One region of the Pseudomonas sp. S2_H01 genome, then DNA from elsewhere that is predicted to be linked to it. Evidence: predicted binding sites of a transcription regulator. Region 1 holds the regulator's gene; the other holds the start of a gene.
The links. Region 1 encodes sigma-54, which starts transcription at its own class of promoters, with help from an activator protein. Its sites were predicted from a motif close to ANTGGCATNNANNTTGCTNT; they were not measured.
Positions count from the first base shown of each region.

Region 2: a site for sigma-54 is predicted at 1,821-1,840, ahead of AB4N84_RS19925 (circularly permuted type 2 ATP-grasp protein). Genes of this name have one in related genera too.

Region 1 is NZ_CP162756.1:3,522,563-3,527,681, forward strand. Features, by position in the region: gene rapZ (RNase adapter RapZ) at 1-62, opposite strand, end outside; gene ptsN (PTS IIA-like nitrogen regulatory protein PtsN) at 65-529, opposite strand; gene hpf (ribosome hibernation-promoting factor, HPF/YfiA family) at 542-850, opposite strand; gene AB4N84_RS15735 (RNA polymerase factor sigma-54) at 928-2,421, opposite strand; gene lptB (LPS export ABC transporter ATP-binding protein) at 2,610-3,335, opposite strand; gene lptA (lipopolysaccharide transport periplasmic protein LptA) at 3,335-3,883, opposite strand; gene lptC (LPS export ABC transporter periplasmic protein LptC) at 3,870-4,442, opposite strand; gene AB4N84_RS15755 (KdsC family phosphatase) at 4,453-4,986, opposite strand; gene AB4N84_RS15760 (KpsF/GutQ family sugar-phosphate isomerase) at 4,987-5,119, opposite strand, start outside.
Region 2 is NZ_CP162756.1:4,432,868-4,437,986, reverse strand. Features, by position in the region: gene AB4N84_RS19930 (alpha-E domain-containing protein) at 1-365, opposite strand, end outside; gene AB4N84_RS19925 (circularly permuted type 2 ATP-grasp protein) at 378-1,787, opposite strand; gene AB4N84_RS19920 (ribonuclease E inhibitor RraB) at 2,307-2,645, opposite strand; gene AB4N84_RS19915 (hypothetical protein) at 2,898-3,134, opposite strand; gene AB4N84_RS19910 (ABC-F family ATP-binding cassette domain-containing protein) at 3,302-4,894, opposite strand.

The DNA.
Region 1 (5,119 bases):
AGAACATCGAGGGCCGTGCTCTTGCCGGAGCCGGAGCGACCGCTGACGATGATCATGCGCATGGTCAGTGCCCGTTCTGTACGTGGAGCACGACGTTGTACAGTTCGTCGCTGCTTTTCGCGTTACGCAGGCTGGCGCGCACATCGGCGCGGTCGAGCATGCTGGCGATCTGTCGGAGCAATTCGAGGTGTGCATCGGTGGCGGCTTCAGGGACCAGCAACACGAACAGCAGGTCCACCGGGGCGCCGTCGATGGCATCGAAATCGACAGGCTTTTCCAGGTGCAGCACTGCGCTGACCGGAGACGTGCAGCCTTTGAGTCGACAGTGAGGGATCGCGATTCCGTTACCGAAGCCGGTAGAACCCAGCTTCTCGCGGGCAATAAGGCTTTCGTAGACGGTTTGCCAGTCGAATTCGGGCACCTGCTGCCCGATCATTTTGGCAATCTCTTCGAGGACGGCTTTTTTGCTGCCGCCTGGCACGTTCACGAGTGAACGGCCAGGGGTCAGAATGTTTTCAAGTCGGATCATGGATGGGGAGTGTCAGCGAGCGGCCGCACCTTTGAGGATGCTTTGCTGCTTTTCCTTATGCTTGAGCAATTGTCTGTCTAGCTTGTCAGTGAGCAGGTCGATTGCCGCGTACATGTCGTCATGCTCCGCATTGGCAACCACCTCTCCACCGTGGATATGCAGGGTGGCCTCGATCTTCTGTTTGAGTTTCTCGACGGCCATCGTCACCTGCACGTTGGTAATCTTGTCAAAGTGCCCTTCGAGCTTTTTCAGCTTCAGCTCGATGTACTCGCGCAGGGGCTTGGTCACTTCCAGTTGGTGTCCACTGATGTTGACTTGCATACAGCTTCTCCTTCGTTGCCAGTGCATTAAGAGGCAGGCTTGGTTGCCTGCCACTGGAACGCTGTGGCCTGTGACCCTTACATCAATCGCTTGCGTTCGCTGGAAGGCGCTATCCCTAGAGACTCGCGGTATTTGGCGACGGTGCGACGGGCCACTTGAATGCCTTGTGCCTCCAGTAAACCAGCGATCTTGCTGTCACTCAACGGCTTTTTCTGATTTTCCGCGGCAACCAGTTTTTTGATGATCGCGCGGATGGCGGTAGACGAGCATTCGCCGCCTTCAGAGGTGCTGACGTGGCTGGAAAAGAAGTATTTCAGTTCGTAGATGCCGCGCGGGGTATGCATGAACTTTTGCGTGGTCACGCGCGAGATCGTCGATTCGTGCATGCCGACCGCCTCGGCGATGTCGTGCAATACCAGCGGTTTCATCGCCTCGTCACCGTACTCAAGGAAACCACGCTGATGTTCCACGATCTGGGTCGCAACCTTCATCAGGGTTTCGTTACGGCTCTGCAGGCTTTTGATGAACCAGCGCGCTTCCTGCAACTGGTTGCGCATGAAGGTGTTGTCGGCGCTCGTGTCGGCACGACGCACAAAGCCAGCGTACTGCGGATTGACCCGCAGGCGCGGAACGGCTTCCTGATTGAGCTCGACCAGCCAGCGTTCGTTGTCCTTGCGCACGATCACATCGGGAACGACGTATTCCGCTTCGGTGGACTCGATCTGGGACCCTGGACGCGGGTTCAGGCTTTGCACCAGTTCGATGACCTGGCGCAGATCATCTTCCTTGAGCTTCATGCGGCGCATCAGTTGCGCGTAGTCACGGCTGCCCAACAGGTCGATGTAATCGCCGACCAGGCGTTGAGCTTCCGCGAGCCATTTGGTCTTCGCCGGTAACTGACGCAGTTGCAGCAACAGGCATTCGCTGAGGTTGCGAGCACCAATGCCGGCAGGTTCGAATTGCTGAATGCGGTGCAGAACGGCCTCGATCTCGTCCAGTTCGATATCGAGCTCTGGATCAAAAGCGTCCAGCAGTTCCTCGAGGGACTCGTCGAGATAGCCTTGGTTGTTGATGCAGTCAATCAGCGTGACAGCGATCAGGCGATCGGTGTCGGACATCGGCGCCAGGTTCAACTGCCAGAGCAGATGGCTTTGCAGGCTCTCACCGACGGACGTGCGCGTGGTGAAATCCCATTCGTCGTCATCGTTGCTGGGCAGGCTGCTGGCGCTGGTCTGGTAAACGTCTTCCCAGGCGGTGTCGACAGGCAGTTCGTTGGGAATGCGCTCGCTCCATTCGCCGTCTTCCAGGTTGTCGACGGTGGGCGCGGACTCCTGATAAGTCGGTTCCTGAACGTCCGGGTTGGGCTTTTGCTCGATGTTGTCGGCCATGGGGTCGACGTTATCGAAGTCGTCGCCTTCTTCCTGGCGCTCGAGCATAGGGTTGGACTCCAGTGCCTCCTGGATTTCCTGTTGGAGATCCAGCGTCGACAGTTGGAGTAAGCGGATGGCCTGTTGCAGCTGCGGCGTCATCGTCAGCTGCTGGCCCATTCTCAAGACTAGCGAAGGTTTCATGGCAGAGACTTAACACCTTATTCGCCGGCGCACATGCGCGCCATCCACTACTGGGGCGCCTGGGCGCCAACTTAAGCAAATTATATGCCTGAAACCGGAGTGTTTGCCTAGGGTGTGATGACAATTAAAACGAGGTTGGCGGTCAGGCGCACACTGCGGTCGCCGGCCAACCCCTTGTCATCGTCCGGTTACAGGCGGAACTCGTGGCCGAGATACACTTCTTTGACCAACTGGTTGGCCAGGATGGTTTCAGCATCGCCTTCCGCGATCAGTTGCCCATCGTTAACGATGTAGGCCGTTTCGCAGATGTCGAGGGTCTCGCGGACGTTGTGGTCGGTGATCAGAACGCCGATACCCTTGGCCTTGAGATGGTAGATGATCTGCTTGATGTCACCCACGGAGATCGGGTCGACCCCGGCAAAGGGTTCATCGAGCAGGATGAACTTCGGCGCCGTGGCCAGTGCGCGGGCGATTTCCACGCGACGACGCTCACCACCGGACAGGCTCATGCCCAGGTTGTCGCGGATGTGCGTGATATGGAACTCCTGGAGCAGGCTCTCCAGTTCTTTGCGACGTCCGGCGCGATCAAGCTCCTTGCGGGTCTCAAGGATGGCCATGATGTTGTCCGACACCGACAGCTTGCGGAAGATCGAGGCTTCTTGCGGCAAATAGCCGATACCGGCGCGGGCGCGGCCGTGCATCGGTTGGTGGCTGACGTCCTGGTCGTCGATCAGCACGCGCCCCTGATCGGCCTGAACGAGGCCCACGATCATGTAGAAGCATGTGGTCTTGCCTGCACCGTTAGGGCCCAGAAGACCGACGATCTGGCCGCTGTCGATGGACAGGCTGACGTCTCGCACGACCTGGCGGCTTTTGTAAGCCTTGGCCAGGTGTTGGGCTTTCAGCGTTGCCATTACTGGGCCTTCTGCTGGTCGGTTTTCTTTTTCGGCTGAATCACCATGTCGACACGAGGGCGCGATTCGGTGACTTTGCTGCCTGTGGCTCGGCCGGCACTCGCCAGTTTGCGGACGGTGTCGTAGACGATTTTCTCGCCCTGCGTCACGTTGCTGTCCTTGTCGATCACCTTGGCCTTGTCGATCAGCACGATGCGGTTTTGCGGCGCGTGGTACTGAATAGTGACGCCCCAGCCCTGAACGGGTTTGGTGTCACCGGCCGTCTGCAACTGCTCGAAGTAGGCCAGGTTGCCCACCGAGGTCACGACGTCGATGTCGCCTGCAGGCGTACGGGTCATGGTCACGGTGTTGCCGGTCACCTTCATCGACCCTTGGGTGATGATCACGTTACCGGTATAGGTGGCGATGCCTTGCTTGTCGTCCAGCTGGGCGTCGTCGGCCTGAATGCGGATAGGCTGATCCTGATCGTTCGGCAGAGCCCAGGCGCTCACGCTTCCCAGTGCTGCGCCCAGACCGAGCAAAATAGGGAGGGTTTTAAGGAGCCTCATACTGTCCTCTTGCGTTCGATAGCAGGTGTATCCTGCTTTCTTTTAGATAGGCTTTCATACCCGTACCCGTGCTCACGCCGTTAAAGCCGTCGATTCTAACGGGTTGCGCGGTTTCCGCATATTGCTTCTGGGGGAAGACAGTCATGCGTGTGCTGGTGATGATGGTGGTTCGGTTCTTTTCGTCGGTGCGATTGATGCGAACCTTGTCGATCAGCTCGACGTGATCCCCGCCCGGCGACACTTCGGCGCGCACGCTCTGAACATGCCACGGGAACTCCGATCCGCGAAACATCTGCAGGACCGGGGTCGTCATCAGGGTGACGTCGGTGGCCTTCAGGTGTTCGACCTTGTCAGCGGTCATATCGTATTGCATCGAGCCATCGGGCAGGTACTGAATGCTGTGCGCGTTCATCGCATAGTAGTCGATGGCGCTTTCGTCCACGGCAGCCTTGGGCTGGTCCATGAAACTTTCAGGGCTGATGTTCCAGTAGCCAGCCGCTGCAAGCAGCAGTGCCAGCACACCGAAGATCAAAAACGTACGAAATCGTTTGCTCAGCATAAATGCACTTCTATAAGTAGGCGGCGTGTGCCGCTTCGAGATTGCCCTGAGCGCTCAGGATCAGCTCGCAGAATTCTCGCGCGGCACCTTCGCCGCCTTTGGCTTGTGTGGTGCCGTGCGCATGTTGACGGACAAACCCGGCCGCGTTGGCGACGGCCATGCCCAAGCCTACCCGGCGGATGACCGGAAGATCAGGCAAATCGTCGCCGAGGTAGGCGACCTGCTCATAGCTTAGATGCAGTTGCTGCAGGAGTTCGTCGAGTACCACCAGTTTGTCTTCACGTCCCTGGTACAGGTGCGCGATGCCCAGGTTTTTGGCGCGGCGCTCAACGACCGGGGTTTTCCGTCCGCTGATGATTGCCGTGACGACACCGGAGTTGATCAGCATTTTGATGCCCTGACCGTCCAGTGTGTTGAATGTCTTGAACTCGCTGCCATCTTCCAGGAAGTACAGTCGGCCATCTGTGAGTACGCCGTCGACGTCGAAGACCGCCAGTTTGATGTGTTTGCCGCGCTGCATCAGTTCATTCATATCGACGCTCATTTACATCACTCCCGCGCGCAGAAGGTCTTGAAGGTTGAACGCGCCGATGGGGCGATCGTTCTCGTCGACCACGATCAGTGCGCCGATCTTGTTATCTTCCATGATTTTCAACGCCTCGGCGGCGAGCATCTCC
Region 2 (5,119 bases), 910 kb from region 1:
ATGCCGCGAATTTCAAGATACGTCGCGTTGATGTTTTCCCACATGTCCGCAGTGATGCGTCCACGTACCGCATGAGCACTGGCCCGCGCCGCCGCCAGACAACTGAAAATGCTGGCCGGGTTGGTAGCGTCCAGGGCGAAGAAATGCAGCAGGCGTTCAGCGTGCAATTCGCCGTGGCGTTCCAGGTAATCGTCCAGGGTGCCGGTAATCAGCAGTGGCATGGCGATTTCATTCAGCCCATCCCCGCGTCCGTCCTGAGGCATCAGCGACAGCGAATAACTGACGTCCAGCATCCGTGCGAGATTTTCCGCCCGCTCCAGGTACCGCGACATCCAATATAAATCCGAGGCAGTTCTACTTAACATTGGCAGGCATCCTTAATCCTCGACCACCCAGGTGTCCTTGGTACCGCCACCCTGCGACGAGTTCACCACCAGCGACCCCTCACGCAGCGCAACGCGGGTGAGTCCGCCAGGAACAACGCGGGTTTCGCGGCCAGCCAGAACGAACGGGCGCAAGTCGATGTGTCGCGGGGCGATGCCGTTCTCGACGAACGTCGGGCAGGTCGAGAGGGACAAGGTCGGTTGAGCGATGTACGCGTGAGGCTTGGCTTTGAGGCGGGCGCGGAAGGCTTCGATTTCAGCAGCCGTCGCCGCCGGGCCGACGAGCATGCCGTAGCCGCCCGAGCCTTGAGTTTCCTTCACCACCAGATCACCAAGGTTCGCCAGCACGTGTGACAGCTCTTCCGGCTTGCGGCATTGCCAGGTTGGCACGTTCTTCAGTATCGGCTCTTCGTCGAGGTAGAAGCGGATCATGTCGGTCACGAACGGGTAGACCGACTTGTCGTCGGCGACGCCGGTACCAATGGCGTTGGCCAGCACAACGTTGCCGGATCGGTAAGCCGACAGCAGACCGGGCACACCGAGCATCGAATCGGGATTGAACGCCAACGGATCAAGGAACGCGTCGTCCAGGCGACGGTAAATCACGTCCACCGCTTTCGGGCCGTCGGTGGTGCGCATGAACACACGATCATCGCGCACGAACAGGTCAGCGCCTTCCACCAGTTCGACACCCATTTCCCGCGCCAGAAACGCATGCTCGAAAAATGCGCTGTTGAACCGCCCAGGCGTCAGTACGACCACACTCGGGTTGTCCAGAGGGCTTGAGCTTTTCAGCGTGTCGAGCAGCAGGTTCGGGTAGTGGTCGATCGGGGCGATGCGTTGTGCGGAGAACAACTCTGGAAACAGGCGCATCATCATCTTGCGGTCTTCGAGCATGTAGCTCACGCCGCTCGGAGTCCGCAGGTTGTCTTCGAGCACGTAATACGTCCCGTCGCCATCGCGGACCAGGTCGACCCCGGAGATGTGGGAATACAAGTCGCGGTGCAGGTTCAGGCCTTGCATCGCCAGCTGATACTGCTCGTTGGCCAACACTTGCTCGGCAGGAATGATCCCGGCCTTGATGATGCGCTGGTCGTGATACAGATCCGCGAGGAACATGTTCAGCGCCTTGACGCGCTGGATGCAGCCGCGTTCAACCACTCGCCATTCGCTGGCGGGGATGCTGCGCGGAATCGTATCGAAGGGGATCAGACGCTCAGTCCCCTGCTCGTCACCGTACAACGTGAAGGTAATCCCGGCGCGATGAAACAAAAGATCGGCCTCACGCCGACGCTGAGCCAGCAGCTCAGGTGGCGCTTCGCCCAACCAGCGGGCGAATTCCCGATAATGCGGTCGGACAGTGCCGTCCACATCGTACATCTCATCATAAAAGGTGCGGATCATGCCGTACTCCTTGTCACCATGGACACAAGGGCCTTCGCAAGGCCCGTGCCAGCGGCATAAACGCTTAAAAATCAACTGGTTGAATAAACCCGCGACAACCTTCGCACCATTCCTGTGCAAGAAGCGCCCTAACCAATTCTCCTACGCTTCATAGAGAAGCGTCCCGCCACTGAAAAATCTATTACCAGCATAGCCAGAGATGATTTCCCGACGGGATTTTGTTGCCTGATAATCGCGCCATCAACGCAGATACGCCGCTCTCGACTGTTCGAGCGAGGTCTATGTGAACCGGATTGCTCAACGAAATTCCCTTTACGCCGCTCACACCCGAGCGGCTTTTTTTTGCCCTGTTTTTGGTAACCCCAACCCGCTGACTTCCTGAATCGGAACAAACGTGTGGGAGCGACCCCCTTCACGACAGGCCACATCACCCGACAGAGAGACATCGTTTGATCGACCGCATCGCGAATGAATTCGCTCCCACAGGTACTGCATCTTCAGAGGCAAATGCTCTGACCCTCAATGAAGCCGCTTGATCTCCTGTTTCACGCCCCAGCCTTCGACTTCACCGTCGAGCCCGATAATCGCTGTCTGAAAGTCCTGCTCGAAATCACCGATACCGTCATAAGTGGCGTACATCAGTTTGCTCAACTGCAGGTGCCACGCGCCGTCCTCTCGGGCGTTGATCTGTGTATTGAGGGATTCACCGCGAAACTTTTCCGCTGCCTGACGCGCCCGCTCCTCGTCCGGAAAGATGGCGTAGAACTCGATGGGGTGGATACGCGCGAAGTCGAAACCGCCTTCTTTCATGCGGCGCAGTACGTGACTGCTGATGTCTTCTTGGTAGGTCGTGCTCATGAAACGTCCTCCTATGCAACGATAGATAGAGTTTCAACGATCCCGAAAACCCTCCCGCTCGGAGAGGGAAAACGACAGTTCATCCGTCGCCCGGGACTCAAGCATGTCGCTGACAAGGCCGATGCTGCTATTACAAATCAGGCATCTGTACGCGAGCTGGCTCGGGTAGATGCATCACCGGCCTCACTTGCAGACTACGCCCATTAATAGCGTGTTGCCAATTGGCAGATGGGGGTGTTCGCCAAGGTTTTTTCATGAAGCCTCAACGATGGAATTGATCTGTACCGCGTTCTGCTCCTTGAGTGTCTTGACCGTGGGTTCCTGTGTCCTGCCGTCAAGGTCGTTGAGGTCGAGATCCTCGGTGACCGGGGACAGGATCCGCCGCAGGCGCTGAGCAGCTTCCTCCACACTGGGACGGTGCTCGCATTCAAGATCGAGGGTCTGCTGCACGCCATCTTTATCCTGAAACGAAATAGTCCAGACTTTCATCAATGTCTCCTCAGTCAGGCCGCACATGGGCCTACCGAAATCGGACTGCGTTTTTTTGTTATTCGTTCAACGCTCTTTGCCGTTTTCAGGGAGGTTGCAGATGAGCTAAAGATAGCGGTGCAGAGAGTGTTCTGCCTTTCGCGAATTGTTTGAAAAGACCGCCCCCATCACCGATCCACCGATAGATGATAAACATGCGCATCCAAACCAATGGATCGCAAAAACTCGCTGTCGTGGGACACGACAATTAACGCACCTTCGTACTGGTTGAGCATCTGCTCCAGCGCGATCTTGCTTGGGAGATCAAGATGGTTATCAGGCTCGTCCAGCAATAGCAGTTGCGGTGGGTGCTGCGCGTACAGCTGCGCTGCTAATGCTATTTTCAGGCGTTCACCTCCACTCAACTGAGCAGTCTTCAAAACCACTCGATCTGCATCGATACCCATTTGCGCCAAACGAGTTCTCGCTTCGGATTCCGGCAACTGTGGATTGCTCTCGAAAAGCCATTGCACCGCACTGCGTTCAGGGCGCTGCAATCCGGCGTGTTGATCCAGCCACGCCACATTGCAATTGCAGATGACCTCGCCTGCGCGTGCCGGCAGTTGGCCGGCAATCACTCGCATCAAGGTCGACTTACCACTGCCGTTGGGGCCCAAGATCGCCACGCGCATAGGCCCGGTCAATGTCAGATTGACCGGTGCCGTGTAACCGAAAGGGAGAATCACATCGTTGAGTTGCACAATCAGCTTCCCATCGGGCACTACGCTCTGCGGGGATAACATCAGGCGCTGAGTGTCCGGCGCACATCTCGCACGAGCCTCGGTGATCCTTTGCTGCTGGTGCTCACGGGCCATCAGCTGATTGAGACGCGATTTTCCCTGACTGTTTTCACTCCGTTCTTTCTGGGCGTTGGTGATCAGCTTGGTTTGATTGCCGTCGCGGGCCTGACGGTCGCCGCGCGCATTACGCCGTTGCTGACGCTCCATCTGCACCACCATCTCTCGTCGCTCACGCTTGGCCTGCGCCCGCTCACCTTGCAATGCCGCCTGAAACGACTGCTGTTTCTGCTCGCGCTCCGCTGCATACTGACTGTAGTTGCCGCCATAAACCGCCAGCCCCAAGGGCGAAAGCTCGATGATTTCACTCACGTGCTCCAATAGTCCGCGATCGTGGCTGATCAAGACCAGGCCGTTGGGCCAGCGATCAATCTGCCCCGCAAGCTTGCGCTGCTGATCAATATCCAAATGGTTACTGGGCTCATCCAGAATGAGCCAGTCAGCCTGGGACAACCACGCCCCGAGCAGCGCAACCCGCTGCCGCTCGCCGCCGCTAAGGTCTTCTGTGCGCGAGTCGGCATCCAAATGGCCCAGACCGATCTGGGCCAATTCGGCATTAAGGCGTGCAGCGCAATCCCATTGGTCGGCCGCCAGCGCATGGTCCTCATCGTCGACACTGCCTTGGGCAATGCGGTCCAGCGCCGCCAGAATGGAGTCGACGCCCGCCAGCGCAGCAACACTGGGATAACGCTCAGGTTCCAGTAACTGCGCCACGGCATAAATCCGCCCTTCGCGACGGACAGTGCCGCTGGTGGGCAGTCGCTCCCCCGTCAGGATCTGACCAAGCAAAGATTTGCCACAGCCATTAGCGCCGACGATTCCCGTGGCCTTGGTACTGAAGGTGTGGTTCAAGCGATCAAACAGTACGCGCCCGTCGGGCAGGTGCAACGACACCTGGTCGAGTTGGAGTGAATGTTGAGTCATAGTTGCTTTCCCTGTCTTAATTGCCTGATCCGTCAGCCATCCTTGGCCAATCCAACGGGTTCTGTTGTTCCTCCAATCTTTCCGACTTGCACGCGAATGGAGAACAACTAAATCGATACATTTTCCAATCCTGCATCATCAAGATGCGCTGTCAGGCGAGGGTTCTCCAGTCGGCGCGAGTCCACGAAGCATCACCAGCGCGAGAACACTCAGACGAAGGCGGAA